3 regions of the Streptomyces sp. NPDC058308 genome follow, and region 3 is predicted to be linked to each of the others. Evidence: riboswitches for the same ligand, from Rfam matches in the RefSeq annotation. Region 3 holds a riboswitch; each other region holds the start of a gene.

Region 1 (6,375 bases), on a different contig from region 3:
GCGTCGGCTTCGACGGGACCACCACCATCGACCGCACCGAGTGGGGGCTCGTCTACAACCAGCGCCTCGCGGCGGGCGGCACGATGGTCAGCGAGAAGGTTCGGCTGCAGTTCGACATATCCGCCGTCAGGGCCACCGCCACCGCCTCCGCCTCCATGGCGTAATCACCGTTCGGTTGCCGGGACCGGGACCGGGCGGAAGTGCGTGGTCAGGCGGCCCGAGGTGTCCATGACGTGGAAGGCGACGGCCGGGGGCAGGTCGTTGTGGACGTGGTGGGACGGGGACGACTGAGGTTCCCAGGGGAGGCGGAGCGTGGAGACGACGCCGGGGGCCACCAGCAGGGGGCGGCCCGCGAACGTCGTCGCCGCGGGCGTGTGGGCGTGGCCCGCCAGGAACGCCGTGATGTTCGGGTGCCGGGCCGTCAGGTCGGCCAGGCGGTCCTCGTCGAACTGGCGGATGCCGTCCACGTACGGCGTGTGCAGCGGGACCGGCGGGTGGTGGAAGGCGATCAGGACCGGGCGCGTGGGCGGGGTGTCGGCGAGGAGGGCGGACAGCCAGGCCAGCGTCTCGTCCGCCAGCCTGCCGTGGTCCTCGCCGGGGACCGAGGTGTCGCACAGGGCCAGGACGAAGCGGTCCGTGGTGCGGGAGTGATTGACCGGCGCCGTGCTCGGGGCCTCGCCGAGCAGGTGCTCGCGGAACGCGGCGCGCTCGTCGTGGTTGCCGGGGCAGGTCAGCAGCGGGTGCCGGGACGTGAGGAGCCCCCGGGCCGCCTCGTACTCGGACGGGGTCGCGTGGTCGGCGATGTCGCCGGTGACGATGACGGCGTCCAGGTCGTACGGGAGGTCGTTCAGGTAGTCCATGACGGCCCGGGTGCGGGCGACGCTGCGTCCGCCGTCGTCGGCGCCGGTGTCGATGTGGACGTCGCTCACCTGGGCGATCACCGATATCGGGGACAGTTCCTGTGGCGCCGACGGCTTCTCCGGTTCCGGTGTCGCCGACAGTTTCTCCGACGCCGTTGGTGTCCCGTGCCCCGCTGATCGTGCCGACATCATCCCTGTGGGTCCTCATTCCTTGCGGTCCTCGCGGGGCCTTCGTAGGCCCTTCCCGTGAACCTAAGGCGGCCGACAGGCCCTCGTTAAGGGCCATTCCCGCGCGTCTGGCCTGGTCCGGCGGCTCAGCTCCGCAGGAACCTCACCGAAGGGCGGCCGCCCGGTGGGTCGCCGTCCTCCTCCCCCGGCGTCACCACCGCCCGCACTCCGTAGACCTCGGCGATCAGCTCCTCGGTGATCACCTCGGCCGGGGTTCCCGTCGCGTACGCCGTGCCCTCCCGCAGGACGAGCAGGTGGTCGCAGAACATCGCCGCCAGGTTGAGGTCGTGCAGCGCGATCACGCTGGTCACCGGGAGCTCCGCCACCAGGGAAAGCAGGTCCAACTGGTGCTGGATGTCCAGGTGGTTGGTCGGCTCGTCGAGGAGGAGCTCGCGGGGCTCCTGGGCGAGCGCGCGGGCGATCTGGACGCGCTGGCGTTCGCCTCCGGAGAGGGTGTGCCAGGCCTGGGCGGCGCGTTCGGTGAGTCCGGTGCGCGCCAGTGCGTCACGTACCGCCCGCTCGTCGTGGGGCGTGGGGGCCGACCATGCCCGACGGTGCGGGATACGGCCGAGCCGTACGACGTCTCGTACGGTCAACTCCACCTGTGTCGAAGCGTGTTGTTCGACCACGGCGATCCGGCGCGCCACCGCCCGGCGGCCCGTGTCCGTCAGCGAGCGGCCGTCCAGGGTGACGATGCCCGAGGCCGGGGCGAGGACGCCCGCGAGGATGCGCAGGAGCGTGGACTTGCCGGATCCGTTGGGGCCGAGGAGTCCCACGGTGGCGCCCGCGGGCGGGGCGAGGCTGACGCCGTCGACGACGAGACGGCCGCCCGCCTCCCGGCTGACGCGGTCGGCGCGCAGGCCCGCCGCGTCCGCGGGGATCGGGTCGTGGGTCATGACACCTTCCTCGTACGTCATGACACCCTCCTCGTACGTCATGACACCCTCTTCGTGCGTCATGCCACCCGCCGCGTCCGGTAGAGGACCGCCACGAACGCCGGTACGCCGATGAGCGAGGTCACCACGCCGACCGGGACCTCCTGCGGGTCCAGGGCCGTGCGGGCCAGCGTGTCCACCCAGACCAGGAAGACCGCGCCGGCGAGCGCCGTGACCGGGAGCAGCCGGGCGTGCCCGGAACCGACGAACGCGCGGGCCGCGTGCGGCAGGACCAGGCCGACGAAGCCGATGGCGCCCGCCGAGCTGACCAGGGCCGCGGTCAGCAGGGCCGTCGTGCAGAGCAGCACGAGCCGGGTGCGGGCCACCCGGACGCCCAGCGTCGCGGCCGCCTCCTGGCCGAACGCGAACGCGTCGAGCGTACGGGCGTGGGTGAGGCAGACGAGCAGCGTCACCGCGAGCACCCCGGCGCACAGCCACACGTCCGTCCAGCCGATCCCGCTGAGCGAGCCGAGGAGCCAGAACAGCACGCCGCGGGTGGTCTCCGCGTCGCCCGCCGTGAGCACCACGAACGAGGTCAGCGCGGAGAAGAGCTGCATGGCCGCGACGCCGGACAGCACGACCCGGTCCGTGGTGTCGCCCAGCGTGTGGCTCAGGAGAAGGACCAGGGCGAAGGAGCAGACCGCCCCGGCGAAGGCGCCCGCCGAGACCGAGACCGCTCCCCCGCCGACCCCGAGGACGACGACCGCGACCGCTCCCGTGGACGCCCCTGACGACACCCCGAGCACGAAGGGGTCCGCGAGGGGGTTGCGGAGCAGGGACTGCATGACCGCCCCGCAGACGGCGAGGCCCGCGCCGCAGACCGCGGCGAGCAGGGTGCGCGGCATCCGCAGGTTCCAGACGATGCCGTCCCTGATCGGGGTGAGGGGGGTCTCGCCCCAGCCGAGGTGGGCGGCGACGGTCGACCACACGTCGGGCACGGAGATGTCCGCGGGGCCGATGGTGACCGCCACGGACACGGAGAGGAGGAGCGCGGCGACGCCGATCGCCCAGAGCAGGCTCAGGCGCAGACCCCCGCGCAGGCTCAGGCGCAGACCCCCGCGCAGACCTCCGCGCAGGCTCAGGCGCAGACCCCCGCGCAGACCTCCGCGCAGGCTCAGGCGCAGACCCCCGCGCAGGCTCGGGCGCCATCCCCCGCGCGGACCCTGCCCGGGTTCCGGGAGTACGGCGGCGCCGGGCGCGGCCTCCGCCGTGCCCGCCCCCGCGCCCGTGTCCGTGTCCGTGTCCGCGCCCGTGTCCGCGCCCGTGCCCGTGGCCCCGCTCGCCGCGGCCCGCTTCACGTGACGAGTCCGAACTTCCGCAGCGCGGCCGCGACCTGTTCGATGCCGTCGACCGTGCGGATCGTGGGATTCATGGCCTGGCCGCTGAGCAGCACGTACCGCTTCTTCTTCACGGCGGTCAGGTTCTTCGTCGCCGGGTTGGACTCCAGGAACTTGATCTTCGCGGCGGCGCTCTCGGCCGACTGCGACTTGCGCGTGAGGTCGCCGAGGACGATGACGTCGGGGTCGCGGTCGGCGACGGTCTCCCAGTTGATCTGGGGCCACTCCTCGCGGGTGTCGTCGAAGACGTTCTTCGCGCCGAGTTCGCGGGTGATGATGCCGGGGGCGCCGCAGCAGCCCGCCATGTACGGGGCGTCGGAGTTGGCGAACCAGTACATGAGGCGCGCGTCGGAGGCGTCGATGTCCTTCGTGGCCGCCGTGACGCGGTTCTTCATGCCGGCGATCAGCTTCTCGCCGCGCTTCTCCACGCCGAAGACCTTCGCGAGGTCGCGCACCTCGCCGTAGACGCTGTCCATGGTGAGGGTCTTCACGCGCTTGCCGTCGCCCGCGCCGTCGTTGTCCTTGCCCGCGCAGTCGGTGGGCGAGACGTAGACGGGCACGCCGAGCTCGGTGAACTTCGTACGGTCGGCGACCCCGCCCTTGCCGACCGTGTAGAGGAAGGAGGCGCTGACGAAGTCCGGCTCCTTGGCGAGGACCTTCTCCAGCGACGGGTAGCGGTCGGCGAGGCGCTCCACCTTCGCGTTGTCCTTCGCCAGGTTCTTCAGGACCGGGTCGGTCCAGGTGCCGGTGCCGGCCATCCGGTCGGCGAGGCCGAGGGAGAGCAGGATCTCCGTGGAGCCCTGGTCGAGGGAGACGGCCCGCCGCGGCGGCGCCGTGACCTTCGCCTCCTTGCCGCAGGAGGCGACCGTGACCGGATAGCCGTCGGCGCTCCCGCCCCCGGAGTGCGCGGAGTTCTGTGCGGAGCCGTCGCCGCACGCGGTGAGCGCGAGCAGACCGGCACAGAGGAGGGCGGATATACGGGCTGTCGAGGACACGTGATCCTTCAAGTCTCACGGCTCATACGCGGAGCCTGGCCTGCGTCACGACCTCCGTCGCCCGGTGTGCGAGCGGAGGCGCCAGCAGGTCTTCGGACTCGGGATCGACCGGGCGGGGCGCCTTCCCGGGCGTCCGGAGACATCCAGTGGCCGTGGCCCCGCCCGTCCCCCTCACCGCTGCGCGTCAGTTCCGGATTCGCACCGGATTCCCTGGCCCAGGTGTGGGTTTGACTGGCTTGCGCAAGTTATCACGCACCTGTCACACGCCCTCACGTGGTCGGCGCGGGCCTCGGCTCGCCGCGGTAGGTGCCGAACGACCAGCGGTTTCCCTCCGGGTCCTCGATGCCGAATTCGCGGCTGCCGTACGGCTTGTCCTCGATCTCGGCGGTGATCTTCACGCCCGCCCCGGTGAGGCGGCGGTACAGGTCGTCCACCTGGGCGGTGACGACGTAGGCGCCCGCGGTGCCGGGTTTGCCGCAGGTGGCCGCGGCCTCCGGGTCGTACGAGCCGAGCATGACGCCGCCGCCCTCGGGCCAGTCGAGCTGGGCGTGGGCGACGCGGCCCCCGTCCTCGTAGACGGCGGTGCGCAGGAAGCCGACGGTGTCGACGAGGAAATCGATCAGCGCGGGGGCGTCCTGGGCCTGCACGCCCGGCCAGACGGCGGGAGGGGGTGTGGCGAGGTGCTCACCCGCGGCGGGGGTCGGCTCGGAGTTCGGGTTGGATGTGGTGTGCGGTGTGGTGTTCATGTCTTCGAGTCTTCGCCCTTGCCGTGCGCCCCGGCTTGGATATTCCGGCACTCTTCGGCCAGCCAGTGGGTGGGGCTCGCCCCGGTGTACTGCCGGAAGTCGCGGACGAGGTGCGAGTGGTCGTAATAGCCGGTGTCGGCCGCGACCCGGGCGAGGTCCGGCGGGGCGCCCGCCGCGACGGCGCGGACCACGGTGGCCTTGGCGTGCTGGAAGCGCATGAGGCGCGCCGCCTGCTTGGGGCTCAGCCCGGTCTCGGCGCGGAACAGCGCGGTCAGCCGGCGCTCGCTGAGCGCGACGTGCCGGGACAGGCCGCCCAGGGTGCCCGCGCCGCGGTGCCGGGCCAGCCAGGCCCAGGCCTCGGCGACCTCGGGGCGGACGGACCCCGCGGCGCGGTCGTCGGACGCGAGCCGGCGCAGGTAGGCGGAGAGGTGGGCGAACCGGTCCGCCCAGGTGTCCAGCTCGCACAACCGCTCCCGGACGTCGGCGGCGCGGTCGCCGAACACGTCGGTGCCGTCGACGACGAGCTGTCCGGTCAGGCCAGCGGCGGGCACACCGAGGAGGGCCCGGGCCGCCAGGGGATGCACGGCGAGCTGGATGCCCGCCTCGTGCTCGGGCTGTACGACGTACGCCGGGCTCTGGTGCAGGCCGCCCACCACGATCTCGGTGCGTGCCGCGTCCGGTCCTGTCGCCCGGTCGGGGGTGGCGCCGGTGGCGATGGGCCCGTCCAGCGAGAAGATCACCGTCAGATACGGCGAGGGCAGGCCCCGGTGCAGTGCGGGGCGCTGTCCCGCGGTGCGGTAGCCGACCGCGGAGACGACCATGCCGTCGAGCCGCGGCGCGGCCCTGACGAACTCACGGGAGCCCATGGAAACCAGTATGCGCGGTGGGTCCCGAGCGGTCGCGGTGACGACGGCGGGCCGGGGCGGGCCGGGCGTCCCCCTCCGCTACCCGGGTTCACTTTCCCCATGCCCCCCGGGCGCGGTGACTTCGATCATGGGAAATGGCCGCCGATCCCCATAGCATTGCCCGCCGCTCCGGACGGGGCCGCGCATCGCTCTCAGGAACGGCAGGGACGTCACACCATGGCAGTACGGGCAAAGAGCAAGCTGGCCGTCATCGGCACCACGGGCGCGCTGGCCGCCGCCGTCCTCGCGGGCAGCGCGCTGTGGCCGACGGGCGAGGCGAGCGCCGCCGACACCTCGGCGGCCACCGCCCGCGAGCTGTCGCACTGGCCGAAGCCCGTGGCGAAGCAGCTCGGCAAGGTCATCGCGAAG
Region 2 (6,375 bases), on a different contig from region 3:
CGGGGGCAAGGGCGGTACCGCAGCCGGTGAGGGTTCCGACAGCGGTTCCAGTGGTGGCGGTGGCGGACACCGTGGCGGGGGGCAGCCGCCTGGCTGGCTTCCGTGGGGCCCCAAGTCGCCCAACACGGACGAGACCTTCGAGCCCGACAGCCTGTACGACCTGCTGCAGAAGGGCGAGTGCCAGCAGGCCTACAACACCTCGGTCGACCCCGGCAGGCGGATCGACAACTCGGCGACTCCGCAGGCCTGGAAGGCCATCGAAGGACTCGCCGGGATCTGTAAGGCCGCACAGGGCGAGACCGGCGGGCTGGCCATCGCGGTCAAGGCCGAAGCGGGGCTGCGCACGGCCGGGTACCGGCCGGGGAACACCGGATACCTGTGCAAGGACGGGGATGCCTTCGCGGTCCTCCAACGCTTCGTCGCCTACTACCGTCAGCACCCCGGCGAGCGAGTGGTGCTGCGGCCCGCCCCGACGGGCACCGCGGCCTGCGCCAGCGGGATCTCCGCCACGGACACCACGTACACGCCCGGCTCGACCGCCTACTTCCAAGGCACCTGGCCGGACTCGCCGGCCACCGTGGAGCTGCGCGCACGGGAGCTGACGGGCCCAGTCAGCCTGCGGCCCTTCGGCGACGAGGAGGACAAGGCGAGGTGCTGCAAGGACGGATCGATCGCCGTGGACCTGCCGGGGCCTGACGGCTTCGGTGGCCTGCGGCCCACAGTGATCGACGTGACGCTCGTGACGAAGAACGGGGCCCGGGTCGCCAGGCGGGCGGCGTTCACCCTCGACTGGAGCGGCGTCGCGCCACCTACCTCCCGGTCGTCTTCGCCGTCGTCCGTATCGCGGTCGCCCGGCTCCCTCGGCCCGGCGAACGCGTTCGCCCGATGAGCGGGCCCCCGCCCCCCGAACCGAGACCAGGACCGGAGCCAGAACCCGCGCCGGGACCCGCCCCGGACCCGGCTCCGCCCCCAAACCCCCCGCCTGACCCAGAACCCGAGCCCGCCCCACCCGCACCACCGCCTCCTCCCACACTCCCCGCCGACCCCAGAGTCGGCTGGGTGGAGATCGTCGGCGCCATCGGGTCCCTCGTCACCCTTCTGACCGCGGTCCTGTTCTACTTCGGCTGGGCGAGCACCGACGCCGAGACCAAGGCGCTCGGGCTGCGCGACACCGTGTTCCACTTCTCCACCAGCGACTATCTGTTGCGCAGTGTCGGCGCTCTCTATCTCCCCGCCTGGCTGGCCGCGGGTGCGGCCCTCGGCGTGCTCGGGCTGCTCCGCTGGGCGGCGGGCGAACCGGAACGGCTCGCCCGCGCCGTCCGGGTGCTCCGGTTCGCCTGGGCCGTGCCCGTCGTCCTCGTACCGCTGTATCCGCTCAGCCCGTGGCTGTTCGACCTGCTGCTGCCGCTCACCGCGATCGGCGGCTTCGCGCTCAACGCGTACGCCCGCACGCGCACGCGCCGGGACCTGCGGCTCTGGGGGCTCACGCTGTTCGTCTGCGTCCTGTCACTGTTCTGGGCCGTGTCGGCGTACGCGGCGATCGCCGGCCGCGGCCGCGCGGACCTGACCGAACGGACCCTCCGGAGCGACTTCCCCGCGGTCGTCGTCTTCAGCGAGAAGGACTTGATGATCCGGGGCGGCGGCAGTTGTTTCCGGCGCGTCACCGACAAGGGCAGCCAGTACGCGTACGAGTACGCGGGTCTGCGCCTGTTCCACGTCTCCGGAGACCGCACCTTCCTCGTCCCACGGGACTGGTCCCCCGGGGACGGCACCCTCTACGTCCTCAAAGAGGGGGCGGGCCAGCGCGTCGACCTCCTCAGCGGGGCCGGTCGCCGGGAACAGGAGTGCCGGGGTTAGGGCCCTTCTGACGGATCTCCGCAGGGTCGCGACGCCCGGCGCGGCGGACGGCGGCTTACGACCCAGCGCAGCAGGACCACCGAGCACACCGCGGCGAACGCGCACCACGTCGAGATGTACTCCTGCCGCCACAGCACGACGGAGACCGCGGCCCCGACCGCGACCAGGACGCCGAAGAGGACCAGGCCCCGGTCGCCGGACAAGAGCAGGGAGCCGATGGTGGCGAGGAGGTAGCCGGCGACGATCAGCTGCGCCTGCGGCAGGCCAAGGGAGTATCCGACCGTGTGCCCCCGGATCCCGGCCGTCACGGTGCGGGCCGCCAGCACGTAGGTGAGCGTCGCCGCCGTTGCGATGCCCGCCGCCAGCGGCACGAGGAGGCGGCGGCGAGCGCTCGGCGGCGCGGAGCACAGCACGGCCGCCGGTACCCACAGCGGAAGGAGCGGGAGCGCGATGACGGCCCAGGCAACGGTGGCGGGCCCGGTGCCGCCGTCGTGGTGCCAGACGGCTGCCTCGATGATCTGGTGGAGGCCCAGGAGGAGCGGCAGCGCGGCCAGCGGCAGGTCACGGGGGCGCCGGGCCGCCAGGGTCACGGAGGCGACCCCCACGGCCGTGATGCCCGCGCCTGCGACGAGGTCGGCCGTCTCGCTCCAGCACATGGCAGCCACGGTACGGCCGCCCCGGCGCGGGAGCGCGTCGGCCGTGCCTTTCGGGGGGGGGCTCCCCCCGGGGGGCCACCGCCCTCCACTTCCCGCCCGCCGCGTCGGCGAAGCACCCACCTCACGTGTTCCACCTCACCCTTCCAATGCCCAACGCGACGCGGTCCACCGGCGGGTGGCCCCGTATGGTGATCCGTACAGCTGGTTCGCCCCGTCCGCCAGGCGGGAGCGTCGCAAGAGGGAACCCGGTGTGAATCCGGGACTGCCCCGCAGCGGTGAGCGGGAACGACCGCCGTCACATGCACTGGGACCGCCACTCCGGTCCTGGGAAGCGACGGCCAGTAGGTGTCCGACCGCCTTCTTCAGGAAGGCGCTGGACGGGCCCGTGAGTCCGAAGACCTGCCCGCTGTCCGTGTGCGAACCATTCGTGCGCGGATATCTCGGTGACCTCGAGGGCGGGTCGGCGTACACACTGGACGGACGACCGCGTCGACCACGCGATCCCGAACCGCCCGGTGCTGCCACCCTTCGCGCTCTCGTCCCGTCTCCGGGATCTCAGGGATTCATCTCGCGAAGGAGATCTCCGTGACCACCAAGCCCGCAGCCGCGGCAGTACGGGCCACCGTGTACGGCTACCCCCGCCAGGGTGCCAACCGGGAACTCAAGAAGGCGATCGAGGGCTACTGGAAGGGCCGCGTCACCGCGGACGCCCTCCGGGACGCCGCCGCCGAGCTCCGCCGCTCGAACTGGCGTGAACTCGCCGACGCCGGCATCGGCGAAGTCCCGACCGGCGACTTCTCGTACTACGACCACGTCCTCGACACCAGCGTCATGGTCGGCGCCCTCCCCGAGCGGCACCGTCGCGCGGTCGACGCGGACGCGCTCGACGGCTACTTCGCGATGGCGCGCGGCACCCAGGACGTGGCGCCGCTGGAAATGACGAAGTGGTTCGACACCAACTACCACTACCTGGTCCCCGAGTTGGCTCCCGGGACGGTGTTCCGGGCCGACTCCGCCAAGCAGGTCGGCGAGTTCAAGGAGGCCCGGGCGCTGGGTCTGACGGCGCGGCCCGTCCTCGTCGGCCCGGTCACCTACCTCCTCCTGGCCAAGCCCGCCCCCGGGGTGGCCGCCGACTTCGACCCGCTGACCCTCCTCGACCGCCTCCTGCCGGTGTACGCCGAGGTCCTCGCCGACCTGCGCGCGGCGGGCGCCGAATGGGTCCAGCTCGACGAGCCCGCGCTCGTCCAGGACCGCACGCCGGCCGAGCTCAACGCGGCCGAGCGCGCCTACCGCGACCTCGGCGCCCTCACCGACCGGCCGAAACTGCTGGTCGCCTCGTACTTCGACCGACTCGGCGACGCCCTTCCGGTGCTCGCCAAGGCCCCGGTCGACGGCCTCGCACTCGACTTCACCGACGCGGCCGCCGCCAACCTCGACGCGCTCGCGGCCGTCGGAGGGCTGCCCGGCAAGCGGCTGGTGGCGGGCGTCGTCAACGGACGCAACATCTGGGTCAACGACCTGGAGAAGTCCCTCACCACGCTCGGCACGCTGCTCGGCCTGGCCGACCGGGTCGACGTGGCCGCCTCCTGCTCCCTGCTCCATGTCCCCGTCGACGCGGCCCTCGAACGGGACATCGAGCCGCAGATCCTGCGCTGGCTGGCCTTCGCACGCCAGAAGACCACCGAGATCGTCACGCTCGCACGGGGCCTGGCCCAGGGCACCGACACGATCTCCACCCAACTCGCCGCGAACCGCGCCGATCTGGCTTCCCGGGCCGGCTCCCCCATCACCCGTGACCCGGCCGTCCGCGCCCGCACCGGGGCCGTGACGGCGGCCGACGCCCGCCGCTCCCAGCCGTATGCGGAGCGTGCGGCGGCCCAGCGCACCGCCCTCGGCCTGCCGCTCCTCCCGACGACCACCATCGGCTCCTTCCCGCAGACCGGCGAACTGCGGGCCGCCCGCGCCGACTTGCGGGCCGGCCGGATCGACGGTGACGGGTACGAGGAGCGCATCAAGGCCGAGATCCAGGAAGTGATCTCCTTCCAGGAGAAGGCGGGCATCGACGTCCTGGTGCACGGCGAGCCCGAACGCAACGACATGGTGCAGTACTTCGCCGAGCAGCTCACCGGGTACCTCGCCACCCAGCACGGCTGGGTCCAGTCCTACGGCACCCGCTATGTGCGACCGCCGATCCTCGCGGGTGACATTTCGCGGCCCGAGCCGATGACGGTGCGCTGGACGACATACGCCCAGTCGCTCACCGGCCGCCCCGTCAAGGGCATGCTCACCGGCCCCGTCACCATGCTCGCCTGGTCCTTCGTCCGTGACGACCAGCCGCTCGGGGACACCGCCCGCCAGGTCGCCCTCGCCCTGCGCGACGAGGTCGTCGGCCTGGAGGCGGCCGGGACGTCGGTCATCCAGGTCGACGAGCCCGCGCTGCGCGAGACGCTGCCGCTGCGCGCCGCCGACCACCCGGCCTATCTGGCCTGGGCGACCGAGGCGTTCCGTCTCACCACGAGCGGGGTGCGGCCGGACACGCAGATCCATACGCACATGTGCTACGCCGAGTTCGGTGACATCGTCCAGGCCATCGACGACCTCGACGCCGACGTCATCAGCCTGGAGGCGGCCCGCTCCCACATGCAGGTCGCCCGGGAGCTCGCGGCGCACGGCTATCCGCGGGAGGCGGGTCCTGGCGTGTACGACATCCACTCGCCGCGGGTGCCGAGCGCCGACGAGGCCGCGGCCCTGTTGCGCACGGGACTCGAGGCGATCCCCGCCGAACGGCTGTGGGTCAATCCGGACTGCGGCCTGAAGACGCGCGGCTGGCCCGAGACACGGTCGTCCCTGGAGAACCTGGTCGCGGCGGCCAGAACGGTCCGCGAGGAGCTCTCCGCTTCCTGACGACACGTCTTGACGACACGGCACGGTCCGCGCCGATTCGGCCCCTCGCTCGCCGCGCGGGGCCGGATCGGCGCGTCGTGCGAGGATGCGTGCCATGAAGTCACGGTTACCGTTCGGGGAAAGACTGACGGCGGAGCTGGGTGTGCCCGGCCGGGCCCGCAAACTGGCCAGCAGCCCGCGATCCCGGGTGTGGCGAGCCGAGTTGTCCGGCACGCCTGTGGTGGTCAAGCAGCTCGTCGAAGGGCCGGACGCCGCCGACCGGTACGCGCGCGAGGTCGCCGCGCTGCGGCTCGCGGCCCACGTCGACCCGCCGGTGGTGCCGGCGCTCCTCGGCACCGACCCCCTCGACCGGGTCCTGGTCCTGGAACACCTGGAGGAAGGGCCGCCGCGTGCGGACTGGGTGATCGAGTACGCGACCGCGCTGGCCCGGCTCCACGCGGCCGCCGACGCGGACACCGCGAGCACCCTCCCCACCTGGACGGCCCCGGACCAGGCCGACATCGACTCCTTCCTTCGGCTCGCCCGGACGCTCGGTGCCGAGGTGCCGCCGACCGTTCCAGCCACCTTGGCCGACCTCGTGGGCCGGCTGGCGCGCACGCCCCGCCGCTCGCTGCTGCACGGCGACCCCTGTCCCGGCAACGACATGCACACCCGCGACGGCATCAGGTTCATCGACTTCGAGCAGGCGTCACTGGGCGACGGACTCGTCGAGCTCGCCTACCTCCGTATCGGCTTTCCGACCTGCTGGTGCTCGACCATTCCCGCCCCGCCCCTGCTGACAGCGGCCGAGGCCGCCTACCGCACGGCTTGGCGCGAGGCCACGGGCACCGACGCGCAGGGCGATCTCACGGATGCGTGCGCGGGCTGGGTGCTGCGGGGCGACGCGCTGGTCCAGCGGGCCCACCGGGGCTCAGTCGACCATCTGGCCGAGCTCCCCCGACGGGACTGGCGTTGGGGT
Region 3 (6,375 bases):
GGTCGTGATCCGTTCGCTGGACACGATGATCGCGTCGGGCGACGGCGGAGCTGTCCTGAAACTGTCGGTCGAGGAGTCCCAGCACTGGCTGGGAGCCCTCAACGACCTCCGGCTCGCGATCGGCACGCGCCTGGAGGTCACCGACGAGGAGGACGCCGATCTGCTCTACCGCCTCCCCGACACCGACCCCCGCAAGCCGATGGTGATGGCCTACCTCTGGCTGGGCGGACTGCAGGAAACGCTGGTCGGGACGTTGCTGGACTGATTCCGGGCGAAAACCGGTGCAGAAGGCAGCGAAATTTGTTGTAGTAGACAGGTTCTGTTCACCGGGCGGGCCGTTCGCTCAGCGGATGCTCAAATCCGGATAACGATCGCGTCAAGGCGTTGCCCCTCTTTGCGGTATCAAGGGCGCTTTGTCCGCTTCTTCCTGTGGTGTGCGCCACAGGTGGCTCATTCCCTCACTGTTGCCACCGTGATAAATCTTCACGACCGCTCGGTGACGCCACCCATGTCGCCGAGGGCGCTCCAGCCGGCAGACCGCCGGTAGCACTCCATCCATATCCGGGGGGATCAGGACCTGATCCGCAGCCAAACGCAGATGAGCGGGCGCGGATCAGCATGGAGAAAGGCGTCACCATGACCTCAGTGCAGGTCGAAGAGCATCACGACGAGCACGGCGGCAGTGGGGTCGTGCAGGGCTCGTCCGGCGAGGGCGAGGGGTATCAGCGCGGGCTCGGGGCCCGGCAGATCCAGATGATCGCGATCGGCGGTGCCATCGGCACCGGCCTGTTCCTCGGCGCGGGCAAGGCCATCCACAAGGCCGGCCCCAGCCTCATCCTGGCGTACGCCATCGCGGGCCTCGTCATCTTCTTCATCATGCGGGCGCTCGGCGAGCTCCTCATGTACCGGCCCGTGTCCGGCTCCTTCTCGGAGTACGCACGCGAGTTCATGGGCCCGTTCTTCGGATTCGTGACCGGCTGGACGTACTGGCTCTTCTGGGTCGTCACCGGCATCACCGAAGTGACCGCGGCCGCCCAGTACATGCAGTACTGGACACACGACTCATTCCCACAATGGGCCTACGCGCTGGTCTTCACGGTCATCCTGTACGGCGCGAACCTCATCTCCGTGAAGCTCTTCGGCGAGCTGGAGTTCTGGTTCTCGATGGTCAAGGTCACCGCCATCATCGGCATGATCCTGATCTGCGTCGGCATCCTCACCATCGGCTTCTCCGACGCCGGTGACACCGCGTCCATGACCCACCTGTGGGACGAGGGCGGGTTCTTCCCCAACGGCATCGGCTCCACGCTGATGACCCTGCAGATCGTGATGTTCGCCTTCCTCGCCGTCGAGCTCGTCGGCGTCACCGCGGGCGAGTCCAAGGACCCCAAGACCGTCCTGCCCAAGGCGATCAACACCGTGCCGTGGCGCATCGCCGTCTTCTACGTCGGCGCGCTGATCATGATCCTGTCCGTCGTGCCGTGGACGACGTTCAAGCCCGACGTGTCGCCCTTCGTCGCGGCCTTCGAGAAGATGGGCCTCGGCATCGGCGCCGCGATCGTGAACTTCGTGGTCCTCACCGCCGCGCTCTCCTCCTGCAACTCCGGCATGTACTCCACCGGCCGCATGCTGCGCGACCTGGCGCTCAACGGCCAGGGCCCGAAGTTCTTCACCAAGCTCACGAAGAACGGCCTGCCGTTGGTCGGTACCACCGCCTCCGCCGCGTGCATGCTGGTCGGCGTCTGGATCAACTACCAGTGGCCCGGCAAGGCGTTCACCTACGTCGTCTCCTTCGCCACCATCTCCGGCATGTGGGCCTGGATCATGATCCTGGCCTGCCAGATCCGCTACCGCCGCAAGGCCGACCGCGGCGAGCTGCCGCAGTCCACCTTCCGGGCGCCGGGAGCCCCGTACACCAGCTGGTTCGCGCTGCTCTTCATCGGCATGGTCATCGTGATGATGGGCATCGACAAGGACAACCGCGTCTCGCTCTACGCCGCTCCGGTCTGGATCGCGATCCTCACGGTCTCCTACCTGGTCCTCAAGAGCCGCAACCCGCAGGCTGCGGCCTTCAATCGGCAGAAGGTCGGCGTCTCCGACTCCGTCGCGAAGGACTGACCCTCATCCGGAAGGACTGAGGCTCTCCAAGGCCCCTGTCCAGCATTCGGGCCCGCCCGTACCACACTTCGGTACGGTGCGGGCCCTCTGCTTATCCTGACTCCCATGCTGACCCTCACCCAGGCCCTCCACGACCAGATCGTCGCGCACGCGCGCCAGGACCACCCCGACGAGGCCTGCGGTGTGGTCGCGGGCCCGGCGGGCACCGGCCGCCCCGAGCGCTTCATCCCGATGCTGAACGCGGCCCGCTCGCCCACGTTCTACGAGTTCGACTCGGGCGACCTCCTCAAGCTCTACCGCGACATGGACGACCGCGACGAGGAGCCGGTGATCGTCTACCACTCGCACACCGCGACCGAGGCCTACCCCTCGCGCACCGACATCACCTACGCCAACGAGCCCGGCGCGCACTACGTCCTGGTCTCCACGGCGGACACCGACGACGCGGGCCCCTTCCAGTTCCGCTCCTACCGGATCGTGGACGGCGTGGTCACCGAGGAAGAGGTGCAGGTCGTCGAGGCATACTGACCCCGACCACCCATTGAGGCGGCAGGAGCCAGGAAGCCGGTGCGAACCCGGCACGGTCCCGCCACTGTGACCCCGTCCCCCCGGCAAGCACCGGCCGGGGGCGGGGGAGTCAGGAACTGACCTGCCGCCTTTCTCCACGCAACGCAGGGGACGCGGAAATCCCCTGGAGGAGGCAGCTCAGCCATGTCCCGCCGCCACACCGGCATACGCGCGCTCGCCGCGGCCGCCCTGCTCGTCCCGCTCGCCGCGTGCTCCTCGTCCGACTCGGGCGGTGCCACCGGGCCCGCCGCCAAGGCCGCCGGATTCCCGTACACCGTCACCAACTGCGGCGTGCGGACCACGTACGACGCACCCCCGAAGCGCGCCGTCACCATGAACCAGCACGCCACCGAGGTGATGCTCGAACTCGGCCTCGGCGACAGGCTCGTGGGCACCGCCTACCTCGATGACAAGGTCCTGCCCGAGTACGAGAAGGCGTACAAGTCGATCCCGGTGCTCGCCAAGGAGTACCCCTCCTACGAGAAGCTGCTCTCCGCCGACCCCGACTACGTGTACGGCGGCTACGCGAGCGCCTTCCTCGCCGGCGACGGCCGCAGCCGCTCGGCCCTCGCCAAGTCCGGCATCCACAGCCGCCTCAACGTCGAGGGCTGCGCCGGGCACCCCGTCTCCATGGACGACGTCTACCGCGAGGTCCGCGAGGTCGGCGCCACGTTCGGGGTGCGGGCCCGCGCCGACCGGTGGATCGGCGACGCCCGCCGCGAACTGGCCGCCACCGCCGCCAAGTCCAAGTCCCAGGGCAAGCCCCAGGGCAAGTCCCAGGGCAAGAAGGCCCGCTCCGTCTTCGTCTACGACAACGGCGACAAGTCCGCGTTCACGGCGGGCGGCCGGGGCATCGGCAACGACATCATCGAACGGGCGGGCGGCCACAACGTCTTCGCCGACGTGAACAAGTCCTTCAGCGACGCGTCCTGGGAGAAGGTCGTCGAGCGCGGGCCCCAGACCATCCTGATCCTCGACTACGGCGCCACGTCCGTCGCCCAGAAGAAGAAGCGCCTCCTCGACGACCCGGCCCTCCAGGACGTCCCGGCCATCAGGAACAAGAGCTTCGCGGTCCTGCCCCTGTCGGACGTGGTCACCGGCGTACGAGCACCGGAGGCGGTGAGGAAGCTGGCGGCGCAGCTGTGAGGCCTGTTCAGCCGGTGCGGCGGCGGATCTTTCAGCCCGTCGGGTGGCTCATTCAACCCGTGGGGCGGATCTTTCACCCCGCCCGGTGGCTTATCCAGCCCGTGGGGCGGATCTTTCAGCCCGTCCGGCGTTTGAGGACGAGCCCGCAGGGCGACAGACGGGACGCGGGGGGACGGCGCCTAATCGTCCTGACGGTACTCACAGCCGCCCTGGCGGGATCGGTACTCGCCGGGCTGGCCCTCGGCTCCGTCCGCATCCCCCCGAGCCAGGTCATAGAGATCCTCACGGGAAGAGCGGAACCCTCCCCCTTCCGCACCATCGTCCTCGACGTAAGACTCCCCAGGGTCATCCTCGGAGCCACCGTCGGGGCGGGCCTCGCCGTCATCGGCACCGTCCTCCAGGCCCTCGTCCGCAACCCCCTCGCCGACCCGTTCCTGCTCGGCGTCTCCTCGGGCGCCTCCGTCGGCGCGGTCTGCGCCATCGTGCTCGGCAGCGTCTTCGGGCTCGGCGCCGCCCTGTCGACCACCGTCACGATCCCGGCCGCCTCCTTCGCGGGCGCCCTGATCTCGCTGGTCCTCGTCTACGCCCTGGCCAGAAGCGGCGGCGGCGGCTTCGCCACCGGCCGCCTGATCCTCGCGGGCGTCGCCGTCTCGTACGTCCTGTCCGCGCTGACCAGCCTCATCCTGGTCACCGCCGACAGCGCGGACCACCTCAAGGACGTCCTGTACTGGACGCTCGGCGGCCTCGGCAGCGCCCGCTGGGACATGCTCGCCCTGCCCTGCGCCACGCTGATCGTCGGCACGGCCCTCCTGGTGGCCATGGCCCGCCCCCTCGACCTGCTCCTCGCCGGTGAGGAGGGCGCCACCGTCCTCGGCCTGGACGCCGCCCGCTTCCGCGTCGGCGTCTTCGTGCTCGCCTCGCTCCTCACCGGCGTCCTCGTCGCCTACAGCGGGGCCATCGGCTTCGTCGGCCTGATGGTGCCGCACGCCGCCCGCATGCTGGTCGGCGCCGCCCACCGCGCGCTGCTGCCGGTCGTCGCGCTGATGGGCGCGGTCTTCCTGGTCGTCGCCGACCTCGCCGCGCGCACCGTCGCCGCGCCGCAGGACATCCCGGTGGGCGTGCTCACCGCGCTCACCGGCGGCCCGTTCTTCCTGTGGCTGCTGCGGCGGCGCAACGAAGGAGTACAGGTATGACCCGACCGCCTATGACCCGACCGCCTATGACCCAACGGCCTATGACCCACCCGCCCCGGCCCGCCGGTGCACTGCGCACCGAAACACTCTCGTACGAGGTGGCCGGGCGCCTCCTCCTCGACGCCGTCGACCTCACCGCCGCCCCCGGCGAGACCGTCGGCGTCGTCGGCCCCAACGGCAGCGGCAAGACGACCCTGCTGCGCTGCGTGTACGGCACCCTGCGCCCCACCGGCGGCCGCGCCCTCCTCGACGGCGACGACCTGCACGCGCTCACCCCGAAGGCGCGCGCCCGCCGCCTCGCCACGGTCCCGCAGGACGGGCAGGCGGCGTTCGAGCTGACCGTCCGGCAGGTGGTCGCCATGGGCCGCTCCCCGCACAAGCGGTTCTGGGAGGCGGACACGGCGGCCGACGAGGAACTCGTCACGGCGGCGCTCGCCCGGGTCGGCGTCGAGGAGCTGGCCCACCGCACCTTCCCCTCGCTCTCCGGCGGCGAGCGCCAGCGTGCCCTGGTGGCCCGCGCCCTCGTGCAGCAGCCCACCCTCGTCGTCCTCGACGAGCCCACCAACCACCTGGACATCCGCTACCAGCTCGACATCCTCTCCTTCGTACGGGGCCTGGGCACGACGAACCTCCTGGCCCTGCACGACCTGAACCTCGCCGCGTACTACTGCGACCGCCTCTACGTCCTGGACGGCGGCCGCCTCGTCGCCTCCGGGACGCCGAAGGAGGTCCTCACCGCCGAGCTGCTCGCCGCCGTCTACGGCGTGAGCGCCGAGGTCGGCATCCATCCGCTGACCGGCGCCCCGACCGTCGTCTATCTGCCTCCGCCCGCATCCTGAACAGATTCCGTCCAGCAGTTGAGATCACATTCCGGGATCCGGACCGGGAATCGATACGATGACCGCATGGTTTCCCACGACGTGAGCGAAAAGACGCCGGGCGCACTGCTCGTTGCGCGGCTGCACGTCGATCTGTGCCGCCTCGCCAGCGCGATCTGTACCCGCTGAACCGTGCCGCCGCAGGCCGTGGGCCGCGGCGCCGCGCCCCGTACACCCACGTACCACCGGGCACCCCGCCAGCGCAGCGCCGCCGCGCGCCCACCACCCGCACTTCTCGACCCCCGACAGGAGCCCCAGCATGGCCATCGAGGTCCGCATCCCGACCATCCTCCGCACCTACACCGACGGCGAGAAGGCCGTCCAGGGCAGCGGAGACACCCTCGCCGAGCTCTTCGCCGACCTCGACTCGCGCCACCAGGGCATCGCCGAGCGCATCGTCGACGGCGGCAAGCTGCGCCGCTTCGTGAACGTGTACCTCAACGACGAGGACGTCCGCTTCCTCGACGGCATCT

Evidence for each region. Region 3 has a riboswitch for cobalamin ahead of ACFVYL_RS06170 (ABC transporter substrate-binding protein). Riboswitches for the same ligand answer to the same signal wherever they lie in the genome.
Region 1: another riboswitch for cobalamin. It lies ahead of ACFVYL_RS04910 (ABC transporter substrate-binding protein); the one in region 3 lies ahead of ACFVYL_RS06170 (ABC transporter substrate-binding protein).
Region 2: another riboswitch for cobalamin. It lies ahead of metE (5-methyltetrahydropteroyltriglutamate--homocysteine S-methyltransferase); the one in region 3 lies ahead of ACFVYL_RS06170 (ABC transporter substrate-binding protein).

Annotation. Positions count from the first base shown of each region.
Region 1 covers NZ_JBHVZA010000002.1:503,593-509,967, forward strand. The annotation lists gene ACFVYL_RS04890 (YceI family protein) at 1-164, shown strand, start outside; gene ACFVYL_RS04895 (metallophosphoesterase) at 165-947, opposite strand; gene ACFVYL_RS04900 (ABC transporter ATP-binding protein) at 1,175-1,984, opposite strand; gene ACFVYL_RS04905 (FecCD family ABC transporter permease) at 2,044-3,075, opposite strand; gene ACFVYL_RS04910 (ABC transporter substrate-binding protein) at 3,318-4,355, opposite strand; cobalamin riboswitch at 4,421-4,606, opposite strand; gene ACFVYL_RS04915 (VOC family protein) at 4,625-5,101, opposite strand; gene ACFVYL_RS04920 (helix-turn-helix domain-containing protein) at 5,098-5,967, opposite strand; gene ACFVYL_RS04925 (haloacid dehalogenase-like hydrolase) at 6,184-6,375, shown strand, end outside.
Region 2 covers NZ_JBHVZA010000009.1:96,105-102,479, reverse strand. The annotation lists gene ACFVYL_RS14720 (hypothetical protein) at 1-889, shown strand, start outside; gene ACFVYL_RS14715 (hypothetical protein) at 1,060-1,857, shown strand; gene ACFVYL_RS14710 (DUF6629 family protein) at 1,854-2,513, opposite strand; cobalamin riboswitch at 2,699-2,935, shown strand; gene metE (5-methyltetrahydropteroyltriglutamate--homocysteine S-methyltransferase) at 3,099-5,417, shown strand; gene ACFVYL_RS14700 (phosphotransferase) at 5,512-6,375, shown strand, end outside.
Region 3 covers NZ_JBHVZA010000003.1:174,021-180,395, forward strand. The annotation lists gene ACFVYL_RS06155 (DUF2017 domain-containing protein) at 1-265, shown strand, start outside; gene ACFVYL_RS06160 (amino acid permease) at 637-2,118, shown strand; gene ACFVYL_RS06165 (Mov34/MPN/PAD-1 family protein) at 2,224-2,646, shown strand; cobalamin riboswitch at 2,610-2,786, shown strand; gene ACFVYL_RS06170 (ABC transporter substrate-binding protein) at 2,830-3,831, shown strand; gene ACFVYL_RS06175 (FecCD family ABC transporter permease) at 4,014-5,024, shown strand; gene ACFVYL_RS06180 (ABC transporter ATP-binding protein) at 5,066-5,863, shown strand; gene ACFVYL_RS06185 (putative leader peptide) at 5,930-6,031, shown strand; gene ACFVYL_RS06190 (MoaD/ThiS family protein) at 6,162-6,375, shown strand, end outside.